Linked DNA regions of Tolumonas auensis DSM 9187. The protein of the gene in region 1 interacts with the protein of each later gene in a pairwise test. Links are inferred from orthologs where the notes say so. Each region holds a gene or a part of one and is shown on either strand. Other genes may lie near its edges.

The links. Proteins that work in one complex are often made in the same cells at the same time.
Region 2: the proteins of cysE (region 1) and cysK interact in binary tests that used the Escherichia coli proteins (3 or more experiments, as listed by UniProt). The link is inferred for Tolumonas auensis DSM 9187 from one-to-one orthologs.

Annotation. Positions count from the first base shown.
Region 1 is NC_012691.1:3,027,506-3,035,931, forward strand. Bases 1-2,986 are described here. They hold cysE (serine O-acetyltransferase), read right to left. Parts: upstream 1,897-2,986; coding sequence 1,105-1,896; downstream 1-1,104. Other genes in these bases: TOLA_RS14105 (hypothetical protein), read right to left, coding at 1-1,067; fieF (cation efflux pump FieF), read right to left, coding at 1,919-2,827; TOLA_RS14120 (ABC transporter permease subunit), read right to left, coding at 2,968-2,986. In the rest of the region: more of TOLA_RS14120, read right to left, coding at 2,987-3,816; putrescine ABC transporter permease PotH, read right to left, coding at 3,813-4,739; putrescine ABC transporter ATP-binding subunit PotG, read right to left, coding at 4,736-5,869; TOLA_RS14135 (extracellular solute-binding protein), read right to left, coding at 5,932-7,032; TOLA_RS14140 (CreA family protein), read left to right, coding at 7,326-7,811; TOLA_RS14145 (DUF2799 domain-containing protein), read left to right, coding at 7,990-8,426.
Region 2 is NC_012691.1:705,428-709,870, forward strand. What follows is about bases 1,484-4,443. They hold cysK (cysteine synthase A), read right to left. Parts: upstream 3,468-4,443; coding sequence 2,499-3,467; downstream 1,484-2,498. Other genes in these bases: ptsI (phosphoenolpyruvate-protein phosphotransferase PtsI), read right to left, coding at 1,484-1,886; TOLA_RS03235 (HPr family phosphocarrier protein), read right to left, coding at 1,946-2,203; TOLA_RS03245 (L,D-transpeptidase family protein), read left to right, coding at 3,721-4,443. In the rest of the region: crr (PTS glucose transporter subunit IIA), read right to left, coding at 1-117; more of ptsI, read right to left, coding at 168-1,483.

The DNA of each region.
Region 1 (8,426 bases):
AAGTGCCACAACAATGGCGCCAGACTGGATATCATAATAATAGGGTGAACGCCCAGATAAGCCACCAGCAGGATCACCAGCGTCACAACAGCCGCTTCCAGAACACCGTAATGCTCAATGCGGGCAAATAACGCCTCCGGAGACCAGATCTGTGTTAAGCCGTGGATCCCGGCAGCCAGCAGCCCTGCCCCCAAAAACAACACCACCTGACTGCCCATTGCAGGAAAACGTTCTGTAACCTGTCGTTTTAATGCGGTTGTCATCTGCTTTTTAGGCATTAACAGCACAGATATCAGCGGTGCCATTAAGGCAATAATGCCGGTGATAGTTAATGCCGGCCACCACCACTTTCCCAATATCACCGCCAGTGATAATAAAACCGGTAACCGTAGCGTCTGTATACTCAGTGGATAGCCTTCAAAATCGGCGATACCACGCCGCCACACATCCCATGTTGTGATCAGCATAGCGCCCAGTGCTGCCAGCAAGCCAAACGGCAAAATCCGTGAAAACTGCATCCCTGGGGCATAAATTAATGCTACGGCCATAGCAATGAAGAAGGGTGACCAGAATGCAGCTGCACAATAGACCCGGTTAAGAATAATTACCTGTCGCCGCTCCAGTGTGCCGTTAACTGCCAACCGATCACCAACGACAAACAACACCGACATATTGATCACGGCCCCCAGAAAACTCACTCCTAACAAGGAACTGAATAAGCCCTTCCAGCCACGCCAGTTAGACTGCGCATTTTCTGCCAGCGCACTCGTAGCCAGATTTAATGTACTGACCCCGGTGAATAACGCCACCATATCAAGATTAGGAAGGAATAATTGCCGGGCAGAAAAATGAACACCGTTCAGCCAGCAAAACAAAAGCAGCAGGAATGCCACCCCGTATAAAATGGTGCATTGCCGGCGGGCAGCGTGATCCAGACGCGGCCCCAGCAATAAGGCCGCACTCCATGCCAGAGCAGTCGCAGGCCACGGAGACATTCCCATGAACAGATAGCTCAGATAACAGGCCCACATACCGAGCAGTAACACCCCGGCCACTGGCTTTAACATGGATCCTCCGTTGAAGAAAACGGGGCTGTTGCCCCGTTCAGATATCCTGTTCCATACTCAGTGATGGTTTTAATGTAGATGGTCGTCCGACTTCTTTTGCCGGTACGCCCGCAACTGTCGTGTGTGGCGGTACCGGAGCCAGTACCACACTCCCCGCACCAATCTTGGCGCCCTCACCGACTTCAATATTACCCAGCACTTTGGCACCAGCACCAATCATCACCCCTTCACGGATCTTAGGATGACGGTCGCCGTGTTCTTTACCTGTACCACCCAGCGTCACATTTTGCAGAATAGAAACATCATTCCCCACAACGGCGGTTTCCCCGATGACAATGCCCGTCGCATGATCGAGCATGATACCGAAGCCTATCTGCGCGGCCGGATGAATATCCACACCGTAAACAACAGAAATCTGATGCTGCAGAAATAACGCCAGCGACTGTCTTCCCTGCAGCCATAACCAATGCGATACACGATAAGCCTGTAAAGCCTGAAACCCCTTCAGATAAAGCAGAGGCGTAGAAAGGAAGTTCACAGCCGGATCACGTTCCGTGACCGCACAAATATCACAGGCAACTGCATTCAGAATTTCTGGATCGGTACGGAGCGCTTGTTCAATGACTTCGCGCAGCACTATCGGTGGCATGGTCACGCTGCCTAGTTTATTGGCCAGCTGAAAACTGAGTGCAGCCCCCAGACTATCGTGATTAATAATCGTGGAATGGAAAAAGCTGGCCAGCATCGGTTCTTCGGCTGCCATTTGCACGGCTTCATCCCGGATAGTCTGCCAAGCTTTGTCTTTTTTAACGCATTTTTTGCAGGCCATATCACTCCCTAACTGCAGTATTTCATGGCTGATGGTGCACATTCTCTTTGGGCAGCGCAGAAACAGGATCCATATGAATAAGAATGTCTGAAATTGGAAACTGCGCCTTCAAACGCATTTCAGCGATATCCGCTAACTCATGCGCCTTCACCAGTGGAAGTTCATCATCCAGCTCCAGATGTAACTGAATAAAACGCATTGGTCCGGAAAGGCGGGTTTTCAAATCATGGATCCCGCGAACCCCGTCCACTGCGCAACAAATGTCCGTAATTTGCTGACATTCATCTTCCGGCAGCTGACGATCCAACAATGTCTGTATCGCTTCGTAGCCAATTTGCAGCGCACTCCACAGAATATACCCGCCCAGCAGAATAGCAAAGATCGCATCGGCATTAGGAAACCCCTGTGACGATAAAACCAGAGCCAGTAATACCGCCGCATTCAGCAGCAAATCCGACCGGTAATGTAATGAATCCGCTTTTACCGCCTGGCTTCCCGTCAGACGAATAACATAGCTTTGGAACGTGACCAGAACCAGAGTCAATCCCAATGAAGCGATACTGATCCAGATCCCGACAGCAACATGCTGTAACGGCTTAGGATCCAGCAGCGCATCCACACCATGCATCAACAATACAACGGCTGAACCTGTGATAAATGCAGCCTGAGCCAGACTGGCCAGCGATTCCGCTTTGCCATGACCAAACTGATGATTATCGTCCGCAGGAATTAATGCATAGCGCACAGCCATCAGGCTGATCAGTGAAGCACTAATATCCATCATTGAGTCAGTCAGTGACGCCAGTAAACTTGATGAGCCTGTCATCAGCCAGGCGGTAAGTTTACCGATAATCAATAAACCCGCGGTTGCAGAAGAAGCGATCCCCGCGAAAGTCACCCAACGATAATAATGACTATGTTCTGTCGCCATTCTGAAACAACCAATATAACTATAAGGGATTAAAGTATAACTGACATGGCAAATGCCAAAAAGAAAAAAGGGTCAGCTTCAGCTAACCCTTTGAATAGTTTGGTCGGCGTAAGAGGATTCGAACCTCTCATCTAATCACATCAGCCGTTTTGCATAGCTGCTTTAATTTCTGCCTTGCGACGCTTCTCGGCAGAGGCCATCATCCACCAGCCAATAAAAGTGGCAATAGATACGACCAGGATAATCAACGTCGCTAATGCATTGATTTTAGGGCTTACACCTAAGCGAACACTGGAGAACACTACCATCGGCAGCGTAGTTGCGTTAGGCCCGGAAACAAAGCTGGTAATAACCAGATCGTCTACTGACAGAGTAAATCCCAATAACCACCCCGCAGCAATTGCCGGCGCAATAGAGGGTAACGTGACCAGGAAAAACACCTTGAAGGGTGTGGCCCCCAGATCCTGCGCCGCTTCTTCAATCGAGAGATCCAGTTCCTGTAAACGGGAACGCACGATCACCGTGACATACGCGGCAGTAAACGTCACATGCGCGATCCAGATCGTCATCGCCCCACGCTGCGCTGGCCAGCCAAACATATTGGACATAGCAACAAACAACAGTAGTAATGCCAGACCCGTGATCACCTCTGGCATAACCATTGGTGCAGTGATCAAAAAAGCAAAGCTGGTTTGTCCGCGGAAATTGCCAATACGCGTCAGGACAAACGCGGCCAACGTACCAATTACCACCGCCATACTGGCACTCAATACACCAATGGTCAGACTCAGGATCACACCGTTCATCATCAGGTTATCGGCAAATAACTCGCCATACCATTTAACTGAAAAGCCTGACCACACGGTCACCAGACGGGATTCATTGAACGAGTACACAATCAGCAACAGGATCGGCACATACAAAAAGCCAAATCCGGCCAGCAAGATAAATGTACGAAATTTCGATTTCACCTGCGGGATTGGTGTCATGATCCACTCTCCTGCATTTCCCGACGTTGATAACGGTAGAACCAGATAATCGGTACCATCAGGATAGTTAACATTACCACCGCTACCGCGGAGGCCACCGGCCAGTCACGGTTATTGAAGAATTCCTGCCACAAGACACGGCCAATCAGTAATGAGTCCGGGCCACCCAATAATTCAGGGATAACAAACTCACCGACCGCAGGAATAAAGACCAGCATAGAGCCGGCAATAATACCGCTCCTGGTCAAAGGCAAGGTGATAGAAAGGAATGAGCGGAATGGTCGGGCCCCCAGATCAGACGCCGCCTCGATCAGAGAATAATCCACCCGCATTAAAGCGGTATAAATAGGCAGGATCATAAATGGTAGATACGCATATACGATCCCGACATACACTGCACCATTGGTATGCAACATATGCAGTGGCTCATCGATCAGACCTAACCACATCAATACATTATTGATCAGCCCGTTATTCTTCAGTATCCCTATCCATGCATAAACACGGATCAGAAATGACGTCCAGCTGGGCAGTACGACCAGCATCAACAGAACATTACGCATCGCCGGACTGGAATGAACGATCGCCCATGCAATGGGATAACCAATCAGCAAGCAAAGCAAGGTGGATGTGATAGCGACCTGAATGGATTGCAGATATGAATCAAGGTACATCACATCATCCAGCAGATAGATGTAATTTCCCAGGTTCAGCACAAAGTTCAGTTTTTCCTCAGAATATGAGACCAGATCTGAATAAGGCGGAATAGCGATCAGCACTTCAGCAAAACTGATTTTCAGAATGATCAAAAATGGAATAAGAAAAAACAGCACCATCCATAAATAGGGAATCGCAATCACCAGATGACGACCACCCGGCAACCAGCCCATGAAGGGAAGTTGTCGTAGTTTCTCAGCACTCATATTGTCAGCACCACACAAGAATCCGGATCCCAGCACAGATAAACCTGATCATCCCAGGTTGGCTGGCCCGTTCTGAAACGGTTCACATTCGGTAATGTCGCAGTCACCAACTTACCACTTTCCAAACGCACGTGATAAATAGAGATATCACCCAGATAGGCAATGTTCTCAACCAGACCTCGTTCATAGTTCGTATGATCGGATGGAATGTCATTACGGAAATGGATTTTCTCAGGGCGCAAAGCCACCATCAGCGGCACCCCTTCCGCCATCGAAGCACCATGGTTAACCTGAATAGGGTGCGTCAGAGCGTCAGACTGAATGATCATGTAATCAGGACCGTCTTCAACCAGCGTTCCTTCAAAAATATTTACCGAACCAATAAACTCAGCACTCAGACGGCAGTTAGGGTGTTCATAAATCTCTTCCGGGCTACCGATCTGCACGAATTCACCACGATCCATGATCGCGATACGGCCCGCCATCGTCATGGCCTCTTCCTGATCATGGGTTACCATAACGCAGGTTACGCCGACCCGCTCAATGATATCGACGACTTCCAACTGCATCTTTTCACGTAACTTTTTATCCAACGCCCCCATCGGCTCATCAAGCAATAACAGCTTGGGACGTTTTGCCAGAGAACGGGCTAAAGCCACTCGCTGCCGCTGACCGCCTGATAATTGGTGTGGTTTACGTTTGGCAAACTGAAGCATATGAACCAGCTCCAGCATTTCATGCACCCGCTGATTGATCTCATCCTTGGGTAAACGATCCTGTTTCAGACCAAATGCAATATTCTGTTCTACCGTCATATGTGGAAATAAAGCATATGATTGAAACATCATATTAATCGGTCGTTTATAGGGCGGCATATCAGCCAGATCCTGCCCATCCAGAATGATTTGTCCTTTAGTCGGTGTTTCAAAACCGGCCAACAGACGCAATAACGTCGATTTACCGCAACCGGATGCTCCCAGCAACGCAAAAATCTCACCTTTATTAATAGTAAGACTGACATTATCCACCGCAGGAATACCATCAAACAGCTTGGTAAGATTGCGGATTTCCAGTAGTGGTCGAGCAGAGTGCTCGGTAGACGCTACGGCAGGTTTATCGACCACAGCCATGTTTTTCTCCCAGAAACAATCAAGGGGCGTTAACGACGCCCCTATTCTTATATAAACAGTGGTTATTTACCGGTTTTGACTTTAGTCCATTCACGAGTAATTTCGCGATTGATCTTAGCGGGTAAAACTTTCAGCCCGAACATCTTGGCCTTTAATTCTACAGGCGGATAAATATTCGGATTATTGCGTAATGTTTCATCCACCATCGGTAATGATGCTTCATTACCACTGGCATAGGAAACATAGTTAGAAATTTTTGCGATCACTTCCGGACGCATCAGATAATTAATAAATGCATGTGCATTTTCCGGATGTTTTGAATCTGCCGGAATAGCCAGCATGTCATAGAAAACCAGTGCGCCTTCTTTCGGGATCACATAATCAACAGTCACATTATTTTTCGCTTCCTCTGCACGCGCAGCCGCCTGCATCACATCACCAGACCAGCCGATTGCAACGCAAATGTCGCCGTTTGCCAAGTCATTGATGTATTGAGAAGAATGGAAATAAGAAATATGTGGACGCAGAGTCGACAGCAGCTTACCTGCTTCACGATAATCAGCCGGATTCGTACTGTTAGGATCTTTGCCCATGTAATGCAGCGCTGTTGCCATTATCTCAGTTGGTGCATTCAGAAATGACACACCGCATTTTTTCAGCTTCGCCAAGTTCTCAGGTTTAAACACCGCATCCCAGCTATCCAGTTTGAAATCAGGCCCCATTACCGCAGCAACTTTTTGCGGATTAAAACCAATGCCTGTGGTCCCGCCTAAATACGGAACAGAATGTGCGTTGTCAGGATCCTTTTCTGCCAACAATTTCATGATGCCGGCATCCATGTTTTTCAGATTAGACAACTTACTCTTGTCCATTGATTGAAACACACCAGCTTGGATCTGACGAGCCAGGAAGTCGGAGCTGGGCACGACAATATCAAAGCCTGTATTTCCCGCTAACAGCTTAGCTTCCAAGACTTCATTACTATCGAATACATCATAAACAACCTTGATACCGGTCTCTTTTTCAAAGTTGGCAACCGTATCTTCAGCGATATAATCGCTCCAGTTATATACATGCAGAACTTTTTCTTCCTGAGCCACTGCACTACTCATCGTCACAGTAGCTGCAAGAGAAGCAGCCACTAATCCTTTAATGTATGACATCAAGCATCTCCTGAATCTCAAGTAATGGATCCGTATACGAAAGTGATGCATATGGCAGACGCATCCACATTTCTATCCGTGTCGCTTTGTGTGGTATTCTCGAAATATGCCAATCAGTGGCATGTCATCATGGACGAATACAATTTCATTATATTTAGAATAAATGTGGTTGTATGCAAAAAATCCACGATCTTATTTAAGATCCAGACAGTAAAATCAACGGTTATGAATGGCATAGCGATAACACTGAGTTGTTCGGTTTATGCTGCTATCCCGCATTCAAGGAGTCACCAATGCGCCTGTTCACTCTTTGCCTTCTTTCTTTTGGTTCATTACTTGCCAACGCGCAGGATGCAGAACGAATTGGTGAAGTCAGTACCGAATTTAAATTAGTGGGACCAAACCACAAAATCATTATTGAAGCGTTTGAAGATCCCAAAATCAGCGGTGTTACCTGTTACCTTTCCCGCCCCAAAACCGGGGGGCTCTCGGGTGGGCTGGGTCTTGCGGAAGACAGGGCCTATGCTTCAATCTCCTGCACCCGGGTCGGGCCAGTAAAAATCAATCAGCCTTTTTCACCCGGCGAAATCGTCTTCGATGTAAAAACATCATTGATATTTAAAGAACAGCGCGTTGTTCGTTTTCTGGATAAAACACATAACACACTGATTTATCTGACATATAGTACCCGTGTTGTCGATGGTTCTTACAAAAGTGCTATTTCTGTTGTTCCTATGGATACTTCCATCAGAGGATCCACAGAGAATGTGAATAAGTAATAACATATAGACTATATGTTCATTTGGGCGACTGTATCTATTACTGATATGCCATTGTCGAATCAATACCACCTGGTATTGTTAACTGATAAGATCCAATTATCGCTTTCAACATTATTTAAATCTTATGAAATATCTTATTTGCGCCAGTCTGATACTTGCCGGCTGTAGTAGTTCAATGACAGAACAACAATGTGCCGACACCAATTGGCATACCCGCGGGATCAGTGATGCCTGGTCAGGAAAATATTTAAGTGATGCCGATGAATATGCTGACCAATGTGCTGAATATGATATCCAACCAGATTTCAAACAATGGCGTAAAGGATACCTATCGGCTTTACATCAACAATGCCCTTCAACAAAAGCATTTGAATTAGCCGCCAGTCAGCAGAGTTATACCGGTCCTTGTCTTGCAGATGCGGAATTCCGAAAAACATTCAGTATTGGTGCAGCAGAAACCAGACAGAAAGTGGAATTACAGCGAATAGAAACACGGCTGAAAGAAATTCAAATAGCTAAAGGTTCAGCAAATAAGGAACAGCAGCAGGATCTAAGTTGGGAAGAATATCAATTACAGCAAGAATTGCTGGATATCAAAGGCACATTACAGAT
Region 2 (4,443 bases), 2.3 Mb from region 1 along the record:
TACATCTTCAATCGGTACAATCTCACCAGACAACGGTGCAAAAATTTCGATACCAGCGGTATCAGTTGCACTGTTGTCAGAAGAGACCATCTTCTTCAAAAAATCAAAAAAGCCCATGGTTTAGCTCCTGAATTATAATGTTGATCAATACGATTCTATCAGACGGCTTAGTTCTTCACAAAATACTCGTCTACAATCGCTTCAACTTCAGCAGCTGTTGCCGCTGCCAGTGCGCGATCTGCCAGTGCTTTCGCATCAGCAAAGCTGGTATTGCGAACCAGTTGTTTCACGCGTGGGATTGAAATGGCGCTCATAGAGAACTCATCCAGACCCATACCCAGCAACAGAACGGTAGCACGGTCATCACCGGCTAACTCACCACACATGCCGGTCCATTTACCTTCAGCATGAGAAGCGTCGATAACCTGTTTGATCAGGTTCAGAACCGCTGGTGACAGTGGGTTATACAGACGGGAGATCATCTCGTTACCACGGTCAACGGCCAGAGTGTACTGAGTCAGGTCGTTAGTACCGATACTGAAGAAGTCGGCTTCTTTCGCCAGATGACGAGCCATTACAGCTGCAGCTGGAGTTTCAACCATGATACCCACTTCGATATTTTCATCGAATGGAATACCTTCAGCACGCAGATCTGCTTTCAGCTCTTCCAGTTCAGCTTTCAGTGAACGGAACTCTTCAACTGAGATGATCATTGGGAACATGATACGCAGCTTACCGAAAACGGAAGCACGCAGAATCGCGCGTAACTGGGTGTGCATGATGTCTTTGCGATCGAAGAAGATACGCACTGCACGCCAGCCCAGGAACGGGTTCATTTCTTTAGGGAACTTCATGTAAGGCAGTTCTTTGTCGCCACCGATATCCATGGTGCGGACAATGATTGGCTTGTCAGGCATGGCTTCAGCCACTTCTTTATAAGCCTGGAACTGTTCCTGCTCGGTAGGCAGAGCATCACGATCCATGAAGAGGAATTCGGTACGGTACAGACCAACACCTTCAGCACCATTACGGTGTGCACCATCCATATCTTTCACGGTGCCGATGTTAGAGCAGACTTCTACCTGATGACCATCGGTAGTAGTCGCAGGCAATTCACGCAGTTTAGCCAGTTCAGCTTTCTCTGCCAGGAATTTAGCCTGTGCATTTTTGGTTTTGGTAATAACTTCGTCAGTCGGGTTGATATGAACCTGATTGTGGATAGCATCCAGGATCAGGAAATCACCGCTCTGTACTTGTTTGGTAATATCGTTAGTACCCACAATCGCTGGCAGTTCCAGTGAACGCGCCATGATGGAGGTATGAGAGGTACGGCCGCCGATATCTGTTACGAAACCACGCACGTAGTTCAGGTTAATCTGAGCTGTCTCTGATGGTGTCAGGTCATTAGCAACCAGGATCACTTCTTCATCGATAGTGCTCAGGTTAATAATTTCCATACCCAGAACGTTTTTAATCAGACGATTACCGATATCACGGAAATCGGTAGCACGTTCACGCAGGTATGGGTCATCCAGTTCAGCCATCATAGAAGCATATTGCTCGATAGCCTGGTGGATAGCACGATCTGCACTAAACAGTTCATCACGGATCAGGGTAAGAATATCCTGTTCGAGTTCTTCGTCCTCGAGCAGCATAATATGGCCTTCGAAAATAGCCTCTTTCTCTTCACCGAAAGTCTTGCCAGCCATTTCTTTGATGGCTTCTAATTGTTGTGCAGACTTGGTGCGAGCGTCGTAAAAACGAGCTACTTCGCTATCAATCTGAGAAGTGTAAATCGGAGCCTGATTGATAACAATGTGTTGTTCTTTCAGCACCAGGGCCTTGGCAAATGCAACGCCAGGCGATGCCAGGATACCAGAGATCATAGCCGTACCTATGTTGTGTTAATAGGGATAAAAAAAGTGCAAAAACAGAAAGAGCCGGATTATTCCAGCTCTGCCATCAGCGCAACCAGTTTATCTACAGCTTGCTGTTCATCACTGCCTTCAGCGCGGATAGTGATGGAAGTACCTTTGGTCAGACCCAGAGTTTGCAGTTTGAACAAGCTCTTGGCGCTGGCAGTTTTGCCACCGCTGATCACGGTTACTTCGCTTTGAAATTCTTTAGCTTCTTTAACGAACTGAGCAGCAGGACGTGTGTGCAGGCCGTTTTCAGCAGTAATCAGTACAGACTTCTCGTACATTTGTTCACCCCAAATTAAATAAATCCATATTGTCGAGCCAGCTAAGGATACCATCGACCTGCAGCGGAGATAAACGATTTTGCATATTAAAACGTGACTTTTTATGGATTGTTACCGAGTTGTTATTGATAAAATAAAGAGTTGTAGTATGACAACGACTGCTTCGTTAACGTAAAAGTTACTATTTCAGGCCTGTGGCGGCAGTAATATGCTGCTATGGGCAAAAGTGAGGTCGAACGGAATGAAAAAAGCACGCCGGAGCGTGCTTTTAATGTGAATCAGATTATGTCTGAACTCAGGATTGCAGTTCTTGTTCGGTGAACAGTCCCTGGAACAGCGCTGTCGATAAATATCGTTCGCCGGAGCTTGGCAAAATAACAACAATCGTCTTATCGGCAAATTCAGGTAACTCCGCCAGACGGTTTGCCGCAACAACTGCAGCACCAGAACTGATACCGGCAAGGATACCTTCTTCTTCCATCAGACGGCGCGCCATGGCAATCGCATCATCACTGGTCACTTTTTCTACGCGATCCAGCAGTGACAGATCGAGGTTGCCCGGAATGAAGCCTGCGCCGATACCCTGAATTTTATGCGGGCCAGGCTTGATCTCTTCGCCGGCCAGTTTCTGGCTGATTACCGGTGATTCAGCAGGTTCTACAGCCACGCTGGTGATCTGTTTACCCTGTGTTTTCTTGATATACCGGGAGATACCAGTAATCGTACCGCCAGTACCCACACCGGCCACAACCACATCAACCTGACCGTCAGTGTCATTCCAGATTTCAGGGCCTGTCGTTTTTTCGTGAATTTCCGGGTTGGCCGGGTTTTCAAACTGTTGCAGCAGAACGTATTTTTCCGGATCGGAATTAACCAGTTCTTCTGCTTTGGCAATTGCGCCCTTCATGCCCAGCGGGCCTTCAGTCAGCACCAGATTTGCACCCAGCGCTTTCAGCAGTTTGCGACGCTCAATACTCATGGTTGCAGGCATAGTCAAAGTAATGCCATAACCGCGGGAAGCAGCTACAAATGCCAGCGCAATACCGGTGTTACCGCTGGTTGGTTCGATAATTTCTTTACCTGGTTTCAGAATGCCTTTTTTCTCGGCATCCCAAATCAAATTTGCGCCGATACGGCATTTTACGCTGAAGCTGGGATTACGGCTTTCAACTTTAGCTAATACGTTGCCTTTACTTACGCGGTTCAGGCGAACCAGAGGGGTGTTACCAATGGTCAGTGAGTTATCTGCATAGATTTTGCTCATGTTCGCTCCTGCGGGGTAGGTCTTTGTTGGATGTAGGTTAATCTTAAATGTCAGGATAGGAAATGCCGTTTTGTTATAACCATATGTAATAACAAGATATAGCCCATTTAGTGATAAATGAGATTTATCTACTGTTAAAAATAATCCGAACATGCCGAATGGTTTTAGGCATAATTAACGTAATCAGAACAATAAGATTATTACTTACCCTTGTAATTTTGCAGATGTGAATGCAGGGATGGGGAGGAAGTAGATGCGTGGCAAATTTATGCCGACAGCTGTAATGCTTCTGCTGGCATGGAACAGTAATTGTTTCGCCGTCAATACCGGGCACAGCGCTATATCATCAGCATCGGGTTATGACGTGAAAACTGTATTGCCGTTACCATCTGTCACCGTACGGTCGGAATTGACCCAGCAACTGATGGAAATCGCAATGACAGGTATCCATCCGGTTTTTGCTGATACCTGGCTGCAACTGAGTAACGAACCGGAGCTGGCTCAGGATCCGGAAACTTACTACCGGATTTATAGCTTATTACAGCAGTTCCGCCGTGAATGGCATGCTCTGGACTGGGACTCGCGTGAGCGTTTTCATCTGAAAAGTTTCAACCCTTCCACGTCTGCAACAGGCCGTCATGCTTATGATGAACTGTTACAGCGCACTGATCCTGATAGCGCGATCAATAAATTACGTCCGCAGACAGAAAACTATCTGACGAATCGCCGCGTGTTGCTTTCTCTGCTCAGCGAGTCCAGAAAGGCACCATGGCCTGCATTACCGGCATTAAAAGTCAGGCCTGGGGATAGTCATGACGCGTTGCCGGTCATCCGTAATATTTTATTGCGTAGCGGCGATTTACAAGCGAATACACTGACTCCGCAGCAGATGCAGTTGACAACGTATGATGTGCAAACAGTTCAGGCTGTTGAACATTTTCAGCAGCGGCACGGACTTGATGCAGACGGTGTTATT